DNA from 2 places in the Glycomyces sp. NPDC048151 genome. Region 1 is predicted to be linked to the other one. Evidence: riboswitches for the same ligand, from Rfam matches in the RefSeq annotation. Region 1 holds a riboswitch; the other holds the start of a gene.

Region 1 (7,631 bases):
CTGGAGCACCGCGGCATCGCCGTCTACCTCTCCGGGCTCGAACCGGTGCACGCCAAACCGCTTGCGGCCCTTGGCATCCTGGAGCCGCTGTGGCAGCAGGGCCGCCTGTTCGAGCACACCAGCGAGGCGATCGCGGCCGCCCGCCAGCGCCTCAAGGCCGACGGGCTCCTAGAGCAGCTCGAAGCGGAGGCCGCCGCAGAAGTCGAAGCGGAGCGCCCATAGCCGCTCGGGCTGCCCGAGGTGGGTCGTGGTCTCGACGTCCTCGACGCGGGCCGTCTCGGGGTCGATGCCGTGGAGGACGAGGGTGCCGCGTTCGCCGGTCCAGGTGGCGCGGTCGCCCTCGACCTCGGGGCGGAGGCGGCTGATGAAGGACTCGGTGAGCTCGGGCCCGGCGTCGAAGAGCTCGAGCCCGGCGTCGGTCCAGGTGAACTTGCGCAGGAGCGCGCCGTCCCCGTAGGCGTCGATGTAGGCGTCGACGCCGTCGTCGGTGTAGACGAGCTCGGCGCGGGAGTCCTCGCCGGGGGCCTGGGCCGCGCCTTCGACGGTGGGGACGGAGTGCCAGGCCGCGGACGGGTGGACCTGCTCGTAGCGTTCGTCGCCGAAGTACGCGGCGGTGTACTCGCCTGCGCCCGGGTCGCACAGGAGCTGCTCGCCGTCGGCGGCGATGATGAACGACCCGAGGTCGAGGTGGTTGTGGGGCTCCTCGTTGTAGCCGCCCTTGACCGCGAGCGCCCACATGCGGCGGCCGATGAGGCGTCGTTCGACGTACCAGCCGACGTCGGCCAGGAGGGTGCGGCCGGGGGCGATCTCGCCGCCGAGCTCGCGGCCCCATTCGAGGGTGCGGGTGAGGTGGGCCCAGCGGGCGCAGTAGTCGTCGGCGAACGTGGGGGTGTGCTCGATGGCGGGGAGCGGGACGCCGAGCCGGTCGTGGAGGCGGGCGAGGAGGCCGTTCGGCAGCGAGGGGCTGTGGTGGGCGTCGCCGAAGGTCGCGAAGGAGCGCGGGTAGAGCTGCACGTTCGCGGGGAACGACGCGATGGCCTCGGTCCCGGCCAGGAGGTCCTCGCCGGTGGCGTCGCGCCAGGCCTCGGCGAAGTAGGTGAAGTACCCGAAGCCGTAGACCCAGTAGTCGATGCCTTCGACGCAGCCGCCGTCGGGGCCGAAGGAGAACAGGTAGGCCTGGAGGGCGGGCAGGACGCGGCCGCGGACGACGTCGGTGTCGTAGCCGAGGGCGAGGGCGGCCATCCCGGCGGCCCCGGCGCACACGGCGGTCCAGTTGGAGAACCGCTCCTCCCACCAGAACGGCTCCTCGGCGCCGAAGAACGGGTCGAGGACGCGGGCGCGGATCTCGGCTTCGACGCGTTCGCGGTCCTTGACGTCCTCGCGCAGGCGCAGGATCTCGGCGAGGGCCTGCGCGGTCTCGCACGCGAAGAGGTCGACGCAGGTGCGCGGGTCGCCGTCGTCCCAGTGGGCCGGGAGCGCCCAGGAGCGCTCGTCGCAGATGTCGGCGACGAGTGTGGAGAGGACGGCGCCGTCGCCGGTGAGCGCGAGCGCGGCGAGGTGCCTTCGCCTTGCGAAGTACTGGTTCTCGAACGGCAGGCGGCGGCCGGTCTCGGCGTAGTCGTCGGCCAGGGCCGGGTCGAAGTCGGGCACGGGGAGCGCGGCGATCGCGCGCAGCTCTTCGAGGAGTGCGGTACGGAGAGGATCAGTCATGGCGCAGCCATTCCGGTTCGGGGAGGCGAGCGTAGCGAGCCGCCTGGGCGCAGTCGCCGCGCAGCGGCGTCGATGTCGGGTGGAGGCGGGCGACGGGTGGGCGGGTCGGGTGCGGCGCTGACATTGACCGTCGCCTTTCCAAACGGGGTGATCGAAGGCGGGGGTTCCTGCCCGGCTCAACGGTAACGCGGGCGCGCATTCCGTCATAGACTCCCTCGTATGCGCATCGGGGAGCTGTCGGAGCGGACGGGAGTTCCGGCCGCCACCATCAAGTACTACCTGCGGGAGCAGTTGCTGCAGACCGGGGAGCACGGCGAGGGCAACACCGTCGACTACGGCCCGGAGCACGTGCACCGGCTGACGCTCATCCGCGCCCTCTCCGAGACCGCCGGGCTCTCCGTGGCGCAGATCGGCGAGGTCCTGACTGTGCTTGGGCGCCATCCGGAGTCGGCGTTCCAGGCGCTCGGCGCGACTCTCGCGGCGACGCACCGGGACCCGAAGTTCTCGCTCGCGAGCGAGGGCACGACCGAGGCTGCCGAGCGCACCGTCGACCAGCTGCTGAACGAGTACGGCTGGGCCGAGGTCGCGCCGCCGAACTACCGGGACGCGCTGGTCACCGCGCTCTCCGCGTTCTACCGCTTGGGGAACCCGGACCCGCAGGAGGTGCTGGGCCACTACGCGGACGCGGCGGCGGCGCTGGCGTCGGCGGACATGGAGGCGATCGCGGAGGCGACCCGGATCGAGGGCGTGAACGTGGAGCAGGCGGTCGTGGCGACGGTGCTGGGCGAGACGGTGTTCGCGGCGCTGCGGCGCATCGCGCACGTCGCGGCCTCGGCCAGGACCCAGGCCGGGCAGGGGCCCTCGGGCACAATGGGTCCGTGAACCCGTCCGAGAAGCCCGCCCTGCGCATCGACCGCGACCCGTCACGCCCGAACCTGCTGCACCTCGTCGCTGACGAGGTCGTGCAGGCCACGGTCGACCTTGACGACCCGTCCTATCTGGATGCGGAGTACATGCAGCGGATCGCGTACCTCATCGACGCGATGGACGAGCCGAAGCGGCCGCTGCGGGCCCTGCACCTGGGCGCGGGCGGTCTCGCGATGGCCCGGTACGTGGCGGCGACCCGGCCCGGCTCCTACCAGCAGGCGGTCGAGACGAACCAGGAGCTCGTGGCGCTCGTGCGCGCCGAGGCGCCGCTGCCGCGCGGGGTGAAGGTGAAGATCCGGCACACCGACGCGCGCGAGGCCGTCGAGTCGGCGCCGGACGCGAGCTACGAGCTGATCGTCACCGACGTGTACGCGGGCGCGCGGGTGCCCGCGCACGTCACGAGCACCGAGTTCCTGCACGAGGCGCGGCGGGTGCTGCGCGCGGGCGGGCACTACGCGGTGAACCTGTGCGACGGCGGCAAGATGCAGTTCCTCAAGCCCGCGCTCGCGGCGATGGGCGCGGTGTGGGAGCACGTGGCGGTCATGGCCGAGCCCGCGGTCCTGCGCGGGCGGCGGTTCGGGAACGTGGTCGCGGTGGCCGCCGACGTCGAGCTGCCGATCGCGGCCCTGCGTCGCCGCTGCGCGGGCGCGGCCTTCCCGTGCCGGGTCTTGGAGGGCACCGAGCTGAAGGAGTACATCGGCGGCGCTCCCCCGGCGACGGACGCGACCGCGATCCAGTCCCCGCCGCCCCCGCGCTCCCTCCGCAGCTTCTGACCGCCGCCCGCGATCGCATCGCAGTCGCCCTCTCGCCGCCGTTACCGACCGCCCCCGCTGCCGCCGCCGCGATCGTGGCCCGGCCCGATGTCGCACCCTCCGGGCATCATCGAAACCGGGGGCGGTTTCGAACCCGAGCCCTCCGCGCTTCCGCGCGGCCAGTGCCGCCCGCTCGTCCCGACCGCCGCCCGGCCCACCTCCACGTGGGCCGTTCGGACAATAAACCCGCTGGATAGTGGCCCTGTCTCCCCTCGCGTCCTCACTGTCCGTTACTGGACTGTGGAGCGACTCACAGAGGACTTGGCGATGCCGGTCACCATGGGTTAGCGTCGGCGCCTGTTCCGTTCGGGTCAGCAGGGTTCCCCCAGAGACCCACCCGTCCGGACCTGCCGAGCCGCGCTCGCATGACGTCCGTTCCTCCCGGTTCCGGGCGATACACCGATGCGCGGGCCGGGGACCCAGCCGTGCCGCACCCCCCAGTTCGAACCGTGGCACACGGGGTGAATCCCGCTGCAGCGCAGCCGCAGCGGGTAGGGCGCTCTTCCCTGCCCGAACCCGACAGCTAACCCGGTAGGCGGCCGAGGAAGAAAGGCCACCTAGTGGCTCACGCCTGCTCCGCAACCGCATACCGTTCCCGAACCAGCGCCATCATCCGGCGCGTCGCCGCCTACACCGGCGTCACCGTCGCCACCGTCGGGCTCGTGACCGCCTTCGCCGGCTCACACGCCGACGCGGCCGACATCGACTACAGCACCGCGTCCGCGGCCGAGATCGAGGACTACCTCACCGATCTCGAGACCCAGCGCGACGCCTCCGCCGACAACCTCACGGACCTCCAGGCCCGCCTCGACGCGGCCCAGGCCGTCATCGACGCGGCAGCCGCCGAGTACGGCACCTCGAACGCGCAGCTCACCGTCGTCACCGCCGCGGTCGAATCCGCCGAGGACGACCTCGACGCGAAGGTCTCCACCCTCGTGGCCTACGCGCAGGAGCAGTCCGACAAGTTCGACGAGGCGCAGGACGCCGCCGAGACCGCCGAAGCGCTCACGACCGACATCACGACCGTCGAGAAGGAGATCGCGGGCCTCGACAAGCAGATCGACGAGGCCGAGAAGGCCCACGACGAAGCCGAGGCCGCCGAGGCCGAAGCCGCCGCCGCTGAGGCCGAGGCCTCCAGCGAGTCGGCTTCCTCTTCCTCTTCCTCGTCCTCCTCCGATTCCGGCTCGACCGCGGCCTACAGCGCCGACGCCGCCACGGCCGCCGTCCAGTTCGCGAAGGACCAGCTCGGCGAGTCCTACGTGTTCGGCGCCGCCGGTCCCGACACCTGGGACTGCTCCGGCCTCATCTCCGGCGCGTACGGCGTCTCCGGCATCTCGCTGACCCACTCCACGTGGGCGATGTGGGACGAGACCAGCGCGATCGACAGCAGCGACCTGCAGCCGGGCGACCTGATCTTCTACAACGGCCAGAACCACGTCGCCATGTACATCGGCGGCGGCGAGGTCATCCACGCCCCCAAGCCCGGCGACGTCGTGAAGATCACGAAGCTGGAGTACATGGGCATGTCGGTCGACGGCTACCGCCGCGTCTGACGCACCGAAGCACGACAACGACGACGACGAGCGCGGCTCGCCAGCGATGCTGGCGAGCCGCGCTCGCGTTCGTATCCGCCCCCGGTTTCGATGATGCCCGGCGGGTACGACACGGCTCGCGACCGCGCGCTCGGCGCTCGGCGCTCGGCGCTCGGCGCTCGGCGCTCGGCGAGTGAGCCTGCCCCGTCTCCGCCGCATTCGCGCAGGCACGACGGAAGGGCCGGGTACGACCGAAGGGCCGGGTACGACGGAAGGGCCGGGTACGACGGAAGGGCCGGGTACGACGGAAGGGCCGGGGCGTTCGCCCCGGCCCTTCCGCCTATGTGGTCTAGTGCTGCTTAGGCCGCTTCGGCCATGACCTGGTCGTTGGCCAGCTCCTTGAGGCGGGCCAGCGCCTGGATCTCGAGCTGGCGGATGCGCTCGCGCGACAGGTGGAACCGGTGCGCGACCTCCGTGAGCGAGTGCTCGCGGCCGTCCTCGAGTCCGTAGCGGGCCTTGACGATCCCGGCGGAGCGCTCGTCGAGGTGGTTGAGCATCATCTCGATCCGCTGGCGCTCCATCCCGGCGAGGACGACGTCCTCGGGGCTGGGCTCGTCGGAGTCGGCGACGAGGTCGCCGAGGTTGGTGTCGCCGTCGTCGCCGATCGGCGTGTCGAGCGAGACGGTGTCCTGGCTCCAGCGGATGAGCTCGTTGACCCGCTCGACCGTGACGCCGAGTGCCTTGGCGACCTGGTCGGGTTCGGGGTCGCCGCCGAGCTCGCGGGTGAGCTGGCGGGTGACGTTGCGCATCCGGTTGACGTCCTCGACCAGGTGCACCGGCAGGCGCACGGTGCGCTCCTGCTGGGCGATCGCCCGGCTGATGGCCTGGCGGATCCACCACGTGGCGTAGGTCGAGAACTTGAAGCCGCGCTGGTAGTCGAATTTCTCGACGGCGCGGACCAGGCCCGTGTTGCCCTCCTGGATCAGGTCGAGCATCGGCATCCCGGAGCGGACGTAGCGGCGGGCGATCGAGACGACCAGCCGCAGGTTCGCCTTGATGAACTGCTCTTTCGCCTTCGCACCGTCTTCGACCAGGCGCTTCAGGTCCTTCTCGGTGGCGTCGCCGAAGGTCTCCCCCTCGCCGAGCAGGTGCTTCGCGAACAGGCCGGCCTCGACAGCCTTGGCCAAGTCGACCTCGGCGGCGGCGTCAAGCAGCGGCGTCTTCGAGATCTCATGCAGGTAGACACCCACAAGGTCCCGTTCCTCAGCGACCTCTTCGGTGGTGAGGGTGGGTGTTGTCGTTTGCTCCACGCTCAAGGTCTCCTCCAGCTTCCTCGTCCCCCGACACCGCGTGAGCGGTGTACCAGTTACAACGACCGCTTCGTTGCGTGGAATTCCGTGCCCCGGTGTTCGATACGCCACGGTTACGGAATCGATGCGATTCGGTGGCCGCTGGGTTTTCCAACGGCTCATGGCCTTCGCACCGTTTCGGGTACCCGATTTCTTCGGCTAAGCTCGGTTCACGGCTTCCGTCTCTGAGACGGGGCCGCGTCGGCCCCATGATGCCTCTGAGACGGAGATCACCTCACCTCAGCTGAGGCGTGATGACCCGAGCCCTGGTCACGGTATCGTCTCCGGTCTGCTTCATCGCAAACCTTCAATCTCTAGGGGTACACGCGCCTTACCTTGAAAAAGTTGAGAGATCATCTTTTTGCGGCCCTAATCACTGCGATCCGGGCCGCTAAGGCGGCGACGCTCTGATATCCGCACCATAGCGGACGGTAGCGGTGACAAGCAACACCTTTCCCAGGCGTTGATGTCCGATTCCGAACACCCCTCGTTCTCCTTCAAGTCTGCGCCCAACCCGCCCCCCGAGGGGCCGCTTCCGGCAGCGTGCCTCGTAGATCACCTTCCGTACCGCTTGCGCGTAGAGTTGTCCCGGTGACTGAAGAACGCCTAGTGTGGGTCGACTGCGAAATGACCGGCCTCGACCCGGAGACCGAAGCCCTCATCGAGATCGCCGTACTCGTCACCGAGCCCGACCTCACCCCCCTGGACGAAGGCGTCGACATCGTGATCGCCTGCGACGGCGCCACCCTCGACAAGATGGGCGCGTTCGTCGCCGACATGCACGCCAAGTCCGGGCTCACCGACGAGGTCCGCGCCTCGCAGGTCTCCTTGCAGCAGGCCGAGGACGCGGTCCTGGAGTACATCAAGCAGCACGTGCCCGAAGCGCGCACGGCCCCCTTGTGCGGCAACTCGATCGCCACCGACCGCACCTTCATCACGAAGTACATGCCGCGCCTGGACGACCACCTGCACTACCGGATGATCGACGTCTCCTCCATCAAGGAGCTCGCCCGGCGCTGGTACCCGCGCGTCTACTACAACCAGCCGCCCAAGGGACTCGCCCACCGCGCGCTCGCCGACATCAAGGAGAGCGTGCAGGAGCTCGAGTACTACCGCCGCACCCTGTTCGTGGAGCTGCCCGGGCCGACCAGCGACGAGGCCAAGGCCGCCGCCGCGAGCGTCGCCGGAACCGTCCAGGACTGAGACGGCCGACACCGAACCCCGTTGACAGGAACGCCCGAAGCTTGGCTATGATTGTCGCCGGTCCCAGGTTTTCCTGGGGAACCGATCTTGGTGACCGT
Region 2 (7,631 bases), on a different contig from region 1:
GACCGCCGCCCAGGCGATCCGCGACGCCGTCGCCGCCTCCTAACCAGCCGGAAAGCCTCGACGAGCGAAGGAACGCATACGTGCTCGACCAACGTTCCCGGACGGCCGGCTCTGCCACCGCCGCGGGTCTGATCATCAAGATCGCAGTGCTCGCGGTGGTCGCGGCGCTGGCCGTCTGGGCGGCGTTGCCGCTCATCGCCGCCGAGGCCTGGTGGGGCCTCGCCCTGGAGGCTCTCGTAGCCGCCGTCCTCTTCTACGTCTACCTCCAGAAGCGGGCCATCCAGCTCAAGTACCTCATCCCCGGCACCCTGCTGCTCCTGGCCTTCCAGATCCTCCCGGTCGTCATGACCGTCGGCACCTCCTTCACCAACTACGGGGACGGGCACCGCGTCGACAAGGAGCAGGCGATCGAGGCGATCGTCGCCGCGGGCGTCCAGCCGACCGGCGGCGCCACCTACCTCTTCTCCGTCGGCGAGTCCTCCACCGGCGAGCTGACCCTCCTGCTCACCGACCAGGAGGACGGCAGCACCTGGGCCGGAACCGAAGAGGGCCTCACCGAGCTCGACGGCGCCACCCTCGACGCCGCCGGGCGCGTCACCGCCGCCCCCGGCTACACCGTCTGGACCCTCCAGGACCTCAACGAGCGCCAGGCCGAACTCGCCGAACTCGCCGTCCCCACCGGGCCCGAGTCCGGCATCAAGGTCCAGGGCCTCTCCGCCTTCGAAGGCACCTCCACCAGGTCCTACTCCGAGGCCTGCGACTGCATCACCGACTCCGCCACCGGCACCGTCTGGACCGCCGACAACGAGACCGGCACCTTCCTCACCGAGGACGGCGACGCCGCGCTCGTCGGCTGGCGCGTCAACATCGGCGCCGACAACTACCTCGACGTCCTCACCGACCCCGACATCCGCGGCCCCTTCCTCGGGGTCTTCACCTGGAACATCATGTTCGCGGCCGCGTCGGTCCTGTTCACGTTCGCGATCGGCCTCGGCACCGCCATGGCCCTCAACAAGCCCTCGATGCGCGGCACGAAGCTCTACCGGACCTTCATGATCCTGCCGTACGCCATGCCGTCCTTCGCGATGCTGCTGGTTTGGGCGCAGATGTTCAACCGCGACTTCGGCCTCATCAACGAGCTGTTCAACCTCAACGTGAACTGGTACGGCGGCACCTGGTCGGCCAGGGCGATGGTCATCATCGCCAACACCTGGCTCGGCTGGCCCTACATGTTCCTCATCTGCCTCGGCGCGCTCCAGGCGCTCCCGTCCGACTCGCTCGAGGCCGCGAAGATCGACGGCGCGACGGGCGTGACCGCCTTCCGCAAGATCACGCTGCCGCTGCTGCTCATCGCCCTCACGCCGCTCCTGATCTCCTCGTTCGCGTTCAACTTCAACAACTTCAACGCGATCGAGCTGCTCTCGGGCGGCAACCCGTTCACCGCCGGCGACGCCGTCGGCGGCACCGACATCCTCATCACCTACGCGTTCCGGCAGGCCTTCGGCGCCTCCAGCGCCGACTACGGCTTCGCCAGCGCGATCAGCGTGTTCATCTTCCTCATCGTCGCCACCATCTCGGCGTTCATGTTCCGCTTCACCCGCAACCAGGAGGACGTGTACTCATGACGGACAACGTTCCCTTGCAGCGCAAAGGCAGGCACCCGTTCCTGAAGTGGGCGGGAGACACCGGCTGGCGGCACGTCGTCGCCATCGCGGTCCTGGTGTTCGGGCTGGTCCCGATCGTCTACGTGGTGTCGGCGGCGTTCAACCCGAACGGCACCATGTCCTCGACGAGCCTGCTGCCGACCGAGTTCGGGCTGAACAACTTCCAGAAACTGTTCACCGACGACAACGTGCCGTTCGCGTCGTGGTTCATGAACTCGCTGGTGATCGCGATCCCGGCGGCGTTCATCTCGATCTTCATCTCGTCGCTCGCGGCGTACGCGTTCAGCCGGTTCCGGTTCAGGGGCCGCCGCCCGATGCTCTTGTTCCTCCTGCTCATCCAGATGTTCCCGGCGTTCCTGGCCGTGGTGGCGCTGTACCTGATCTTCGGCAGCCTCGGCGAGTACTACCCGATCGTCGGCCTGAACACGAAGCTCGGCCTGATGCTGGTGTACATGGGCGGGGCGCTGGGCGTCTCGACGTGGCTGATGAAGGGCTTCTTCGACACGATCCCGAAGGAGCTGGACGAGGCGGCGACGATCGACGGCGCGACGCACGCGCAGATCTTCTTCGGCATGATCCTGCCGCTGGCGGCGCCGATCATCGCGATCTCGGGGATCCTGGCGTTCGTGGGCACGATGAACGACTTCGTGCTGGCGAGCCTGTTCCTGACCGACCGGCCGGAGATGACCCTCGCGGTGGGGTTGAAGACGCTGACGGCGGACAACTCGCCGGCGAGCTACTTCGGGATCTTCGCGGCGGGGACGCTGCTGACCTCGGTGCTCACGGTGGGCGTGTTCATGAGCCTGCAGCGCTATATCGTCTCCGGCCTGACGGGCGGAGCGGTGAAGGGCTAGCGGCTACGAGAGACCAACTGCTCGACACAACAAATCCTGTCCCCCAGGGCAGGTGAACGAAGGCCCGGATTCTGGAGAGCCTCCCTCTCCGGGGTCCGGGCCTTTTTCGTGCCTGGGGCTACCAGTGCGGGGGGCGTTCGGCGAGGAGGTCGAGGTCGCGGGCCGAGAACTCGGACTTGCGGGGGCGGCGTACGGGGGTCTCGCCCCAGCCACGGTCGGTGTCGTCGGAGGTCTGGTCCGGGAGCACGGAGAAGTCCTCGTCGAGCTCTACGGAGCGTTCGTCGTCGGAGACTGCCATGTCACCGACTGTACTTCAGGGACACCCGGCCGCGGCAACGAAGAGGCGGCCTTGGCGAAGCTTGCGAGCCATAAATTTGCCCTGAACACCCGGTGAACGGGTGTTCAGGGCCTTTCCGGGTGTGCAGGCTAGGCCTGGCCGACGAGTTCGTACCCGGCCTCGTCGACGGCTTCGCGGACGGCGTCGTCGGTGAGGGGGGTCTCGCTGGTGACGGTGACCTTGCCGGTCTCGAGGACGACGGCGACGTTCTGGACGCCGGGGAGGGCGGTGAGCTCCTGGGTGACGCTGCCGACGCAGTGGCCGCAGGTCATGCCCTTGACTTCGTAGACGGTCTCCATTGGTTCTCCTTCGGTGGGCGCGGTGGTGTTCAGGTTCTGAGCAGTCGGGCCACCGCGTCCGAGGCCTCTTTGACCTTGGCTTCGGCGGCGGTCGGGTCACCCGAGGTCTGCGCTTCGGCGACGCAGTGGGCCAGGTGGCCTTCGAGGAGGTTGAGCGCGACGGCCTGGAGCCCCTTGGTGGAGGCGGAGATCTGGGTCAGGATGTCGATGCAGTACTGGTCGTCGTCGACCATCCGCTGGATGCCCCGGATCTGGCCTTCGATGCGCTTGAGGCGGCGGGTGATGGCCGCCTTGTCGCCGTGGTACCAGTAGTGGTCGTGGCCGTCGTGCGCGGGCGAACCCTCGGTCGGCTCCGCTGTGTCGGTCGGTTCGTTCGCCATGTTCGTTTCCCTCCGGTCGCCAGTCTATACCCCTTAGGGGTATCTCGGCAACTGCTCGTCAGCTCAGTGCAGCGGCCCGTAGTATTCCGTGCCATTGTGTGAAAAATTCTCCCCCCGCCCTTGTCAAGGGCCACAAGGGCCTCTAACGTGAACCCGTCGCGTCGGAAACTCGGGGGCACCCCGCACCCGCCGAGCGGCACCGCCGAGTCGGAGGGGCACCCCAGTCCCACTGAACCGGGGAACCAGCAGTCGGCGTCCAACGCAGAGCCGACGGGGTGAATCGCGTCCCCGGGCGCGTAGGGCGACCCTTCCTTCCGCCCGAACCCGACAGCTAACCCGGTAGGCGGCCAAAGGAAGGAGCGCCTCCCTGGTGCGTACCCGGCGAATCACTGCCGCCGTCATGGCCGCAGCACTGATCCCCGTGACCGCCTCGCTGTTCACGACCTCTTCGGCGAACGCGCAGACGAGCGAGGAGATCCAGGCCGAGATCGACGAGCGCCACTCCGAGCTCGAGAAGGTCATCGAGGACTACAACGCCAAGCGCGAAGAGCTCGACGACGCCAACCGGCTCATCGCCGAGATCGAGGCCCAGCTGCCCGACCTCGAAGCGTCCACCGCCGCCGCGAACGAGGCCCTCGCCGAATACGCCGCCTCGGCGTACACCGCGGGCGACTTCGCCATGGTCAACTCCGTGCTCGCCGGCGACCCCGCCGACTTCGCCGACCGCCTGATGTACCTCGACAACCTCACCGCCGCCGAGAACGAGGCGCTGCAGGCGAACCTGACCCAGGTCCAGGAGCTCGAGACCCGCAGGACGGAACTGGAGACGCTCAAGGCGAGCGCCGACGAGATCCTCGGGGACATCGAGAAGCAGCAGGAGGAGATCGAGGACGAGATCGCCGCCCTCGAGGAGGAGTACGACGACGCGTACGCCGAGGAGAACCCCGAGCCCGACTGGGGCGACTACACCGGTTCCTCCGGCGTCGTCGACTTCGCGTACGACCAGCTCGGCGACCCGTACGTGTACGGCGCGGCCGGGCCGGACGAGTGGGACTGCTCCGGCCTCACCCAGGGCGCGTGGGGCGCGGTCGGCGTCTCGCTCTCGCACAACACCGAGATGCAGTGGAACGAGACCGCGCGTATCTCCCGCGACGAGCTCCAGGAAGGCGACCTCGTCTTCTACAACGGCCTGAGCCACGTCGCCATCTACATCGGCGGCGACCAGATCATCCACGCCCCCAACTCGACCACCGTCGTCAAGATCGCCGACATCGACATCATGGGCATCGACGGGTACGGGCGCCCCTAGCGGCAGCGGAAGCTCCCCCGGGCCCGGCGGGGCCCGGGACGCAGACTCCCCGGCGGCGGCACCGGCGGTCCCGATTGCTGACCCTGCTGCTGACCCGCAATGCGCCGATACCGCCGTCGGGGACTGATTTCATAGTAGAGAAACCCGTGCGGGCCGATCCTTCGGCCCGCACGGGTTTCGTTTCATACCAAGACGTTTCGGGGGCTACTCGACCTCGGGCGCGGTGAACTCCCAGTCGAAGCGCTCGTACCGGCCCGTGCCGCCCTTCTGCCACGGCTTCGGGCCCGTCAGCGGACGGTAGCCGATGCCCATGGCGTGCAGGCGGTCCAGATGCGCCTCGAGCCGGTCCAGGACCGGGTTCGCCTCGCGCACCTGCTGACCGGTCCACGCGACCTCGGCGAACACCGCCAGGCGCGGGAACGCCGCGTACTCCACGTCGCGCGGCTCGGGCAGGTACTCCGACCACAGCTGCGCCTGGACGCCGAGGATCCTGGAGGCGTCGATGCCCGGCGGGACCGGGTCCCACTCGGCGACCTTCGCGATCGGGGTCAGGCCGTGGATGCGAAGGCGCTCTTCGGGATCGTCGCTCTCGTAGTGGTCGAAGTACACGTGCGTCTGCGGGCTCACCAGCACCTCGTGCCCGGCCTCCAGGGCCTTCTCCACGTAGGCCTCGTTGCGCCACACCTGCACCGCGGCGTCCGCGGGCGCGCCGCCGTCGAGGATCTCGTCCCAGCCGATCACCCGCTTGCCCATGCCCGTGAGGTGGTCGCAGAACGCCTTCGTGAACCACGCCTGCACGCCGCGCACGTCGGTGATGCCCTCGCGCTCCATGAGCTCGCGCGCGACCGGCGACGACTCCCACTGCGTCATCGGCACCTCGTCGCCGCCGATGTGCACGAACGGGCCGTCGAAGACCTCCCCGATCGCCGTGTACGCCTCCAGCGCGAAGTCCAGCGCGGCCTGCGTCGGCTCCAGGACCTCCTCGAACACGCCGAACGTCCCGGAGACCGACTGGTCCTGCCCCGCCCCGAGCTCGGGGTAGGCGGCGAGCACCGCGCGGGCGTGGCCCGGCAGGTTCACCTCGGGGACGATCATGATGTGGCGCTCGCGCGCGTACGACGCGATCTCGCGCAGGTCCGAGACCGAGAAGTGGCCGCCGTGCGGCGTCCCGTCGTAACCCGCCTCGGTGCGGGCGTGGCCGAGCTTCGTCTCCGGCCGCCACGACCCGACCTCGATGAGCTTCGGGCGCGAGGGCACCTCGAAACGCCACCCCTGGTCGTCGTTGAGGTGCAGGTGCACGACGTTGAGCCGGTGCAGCCACGCCCGGTCGATCATCTTCAGCACGAAGTCCTTCGGCTGGAAGTGCCGCACCACGTCGAGCATGACGCCGCGCCAGCGCAGGCGCGGCTCGTCCCGGATCGCGACGAACGGGAGCACGGGCTCGGCGGCGGGGGCCTCGCGGAGCGCGTCTGCGGGGAGGAGCTGGCGCAGGGTGGCGATGCCGCGGGCGATCCCGGCGGGGTGGGCGGCGACGAGGTCGACGCCGTCGGCCGTGACGTCGAGGCGGTAGGCCTCGGCGGCGGTCGTGAAGTCCTCGGGGCGGTCGCCTTCGAGGGCGAGGCGCAGGACGCGGCCTCCGGCGGCGTCTTCCGCGGCGGCCTGCACGACCGGGAGGCGCAGGCCGGTGCCCCGGTTGAGGAGGTCGGAGAGGAGCCAGGCCAGGGGGTGCAGCCCGGGGTCGGCGCTGATGGCGCTGAGGATGCTCAAGTCGAGGTCGCCGTCTGCGGCGTTGAGCTGCTGCGGCTGCGGGATCAGCGAGATGCGGCGCTGCATGTGCGGGGGCTCCTGTGCTGGTTGTGGCGCTGTTCGGCTCGCGCGGCTTCGCGGGCCCGGGGGGTGTGCGGGGGCGGTGCGCCGCCCCCACCGAATTAGTTCAGTTTATTTATAATATAGGGCCGCGCCGCGGTCGGCCAGTGCTGAGAGCGTTTTCGCTCCCTTCCCGGCCGACCGCGGCGCGCGGCCTTGCTCTTCTTTTTGCGGTACTGCGGCCTAACGGACCACCGGCAGCTGCTGCGTGCGGTCGATGTCCGAACCGTCCCGCTGCTTGTTGATCGGCAGCGGCGCCGACTCCGACTCGAAGACCCCCAGCGACGCCGGGGACTCGTAGCCGCTACCTGCCGAAGGCAGGTCGAAGCTCGACCCGCTCGACGACGACCCGGCGGACGACCCCGCGAGCGTCGGCTCCTCCTCGCCCGAGACCAGGCCCAGCTGGCGGCGCAGGTCCGTCAGGTTCGAGCCCGCACTGTCGCGCTGGCGCGAGAGCGCCTCGACCTCTTCGGCGAGCGGCTGCACGCGCTCGGCGGCGCGCTCCTCCGCGTTGCGGCGCAGGCGGTCCGCCTCCTTCACCGCGTCGGCCTTGACGACCTTCGACTGCTCGACGGCGCGCTGCAGCGCGTCCTTCGCCTGCTGGTCGGCCTCCTCGCGGCGCTCCACCGAGCGGTTCTCGGAGCTGCGGGCCCGCTCCTCGGCGAGCGCGAGCCGATCCTCGGCCTCCGAGACGATCCGCTGCGCGGTCGCGATGGCCTGCTGGTGCCGGTCGGCCTCCTCCTTCTGGGCGCGCTCGCGCCGGTCGGCCTCGGCCAGGATGAGCTCCTGGGTCTTCTTCTTGCGGTGCTCGGCGGCCTCGGCGAGGAGCCGCTGCGCGGCGTTGCGCTGCTCGTCCGACTCGCGGGCGGCGTGCGCCTTGAGCTCGGTGACCTCGCGCTCGGCCGTGGCCCGCTGGACCGCG

What was found. A riboswitch is a leader RNA that binds a small molecule or an ion and turns the genes downstream of it on or off. The one in region 1 is predicted to bind cyclic di-AMP.
Region 2: linked by a shared signal. The riboswitch ahead of ACGGCP_RS02400 (NlpC/P60 family protein) and the one ahead of ACGGCP_RS05330 (C40 family peptidase) in region 1 are both predicted to bind cyclic di-AMP.

What each region holds. Positions count from the first base shown of each region.
Region 1 is NZ_JBIDBB010000002.1:402,605-410,235, forward strand. It holds gene ACGGCP_RS05310 (SulP family inorganic anion transporter) at 1-222, shown strand, start outside; gene ACGGCP_RS05315 (heparinase II/III family protein) at 169-1,710, opposite strand; gene ACGGCP_RS05320 (MerR family transcriptional regulator) at 1,930-2,592, shown strand; gene ACGGCP_RS05325 (spermidine synthase) at 2,589-3,410, shown strand; cyclic di-AMP (ydaO/yuaA leader) riboswitch at 3,837-4,002, shown strand; gene ACGGCP_RS05330 (C40 family peptidase) at 4,010-5,002, shown strand; gene ACGGCP_RS05335 (sigma-70 family RNA polymerase sigma factor) at 5,341-6,297, opposite strand; gene orn (oligoribonuclease) at 6,922-7,533, shown strand; tRNA gene ACGGCP_RS05345 (tRNA-His) at 7,624-7,631, shown strand, end outside.
Region 2 is NZ_JBIDBB010000001.1:513,091-520,721, reverse strand. It holds gene ACGGCP_RS02430 (extracellular solute-binding protein) at 1-43, shown strand, start outside; gene ACGGCP_RS02425 (ABC transporter permease subunit) at 81-1,625, shown strand; gene ACGGCP_RS02420 (sugar ABC transporter permease) at 1,622-2,518, shown strand; gene ACGGCP_RS02415 (hypothetical protein) at 2,637-2,816, opposite strand; gene ACGGCP_RS02410 (heavy-metal-associated domain-containing protein) at 2,945-3,187, opposite strand; gene ACGGCP_RS02405 (metal-sensitive transcriptional regulator) at 3,184-3,534, opposite strand; cyclic di-AMP (ydaO/yuaA leader) riboswitch at 3,725-3,896, shown strand; gene ACGGCP_RS02400 (NlpC/P60 family protein) at 3,905-4,843, shown strand; gene ACGGCP_RS02395 (beta-N-acetylhexosaminidase) at 5,048-6,676, opposite strand; gene ACGGCP_RS02390 (cell division protein DivIVA) at 6,893-7,631, opposite strand, start outside.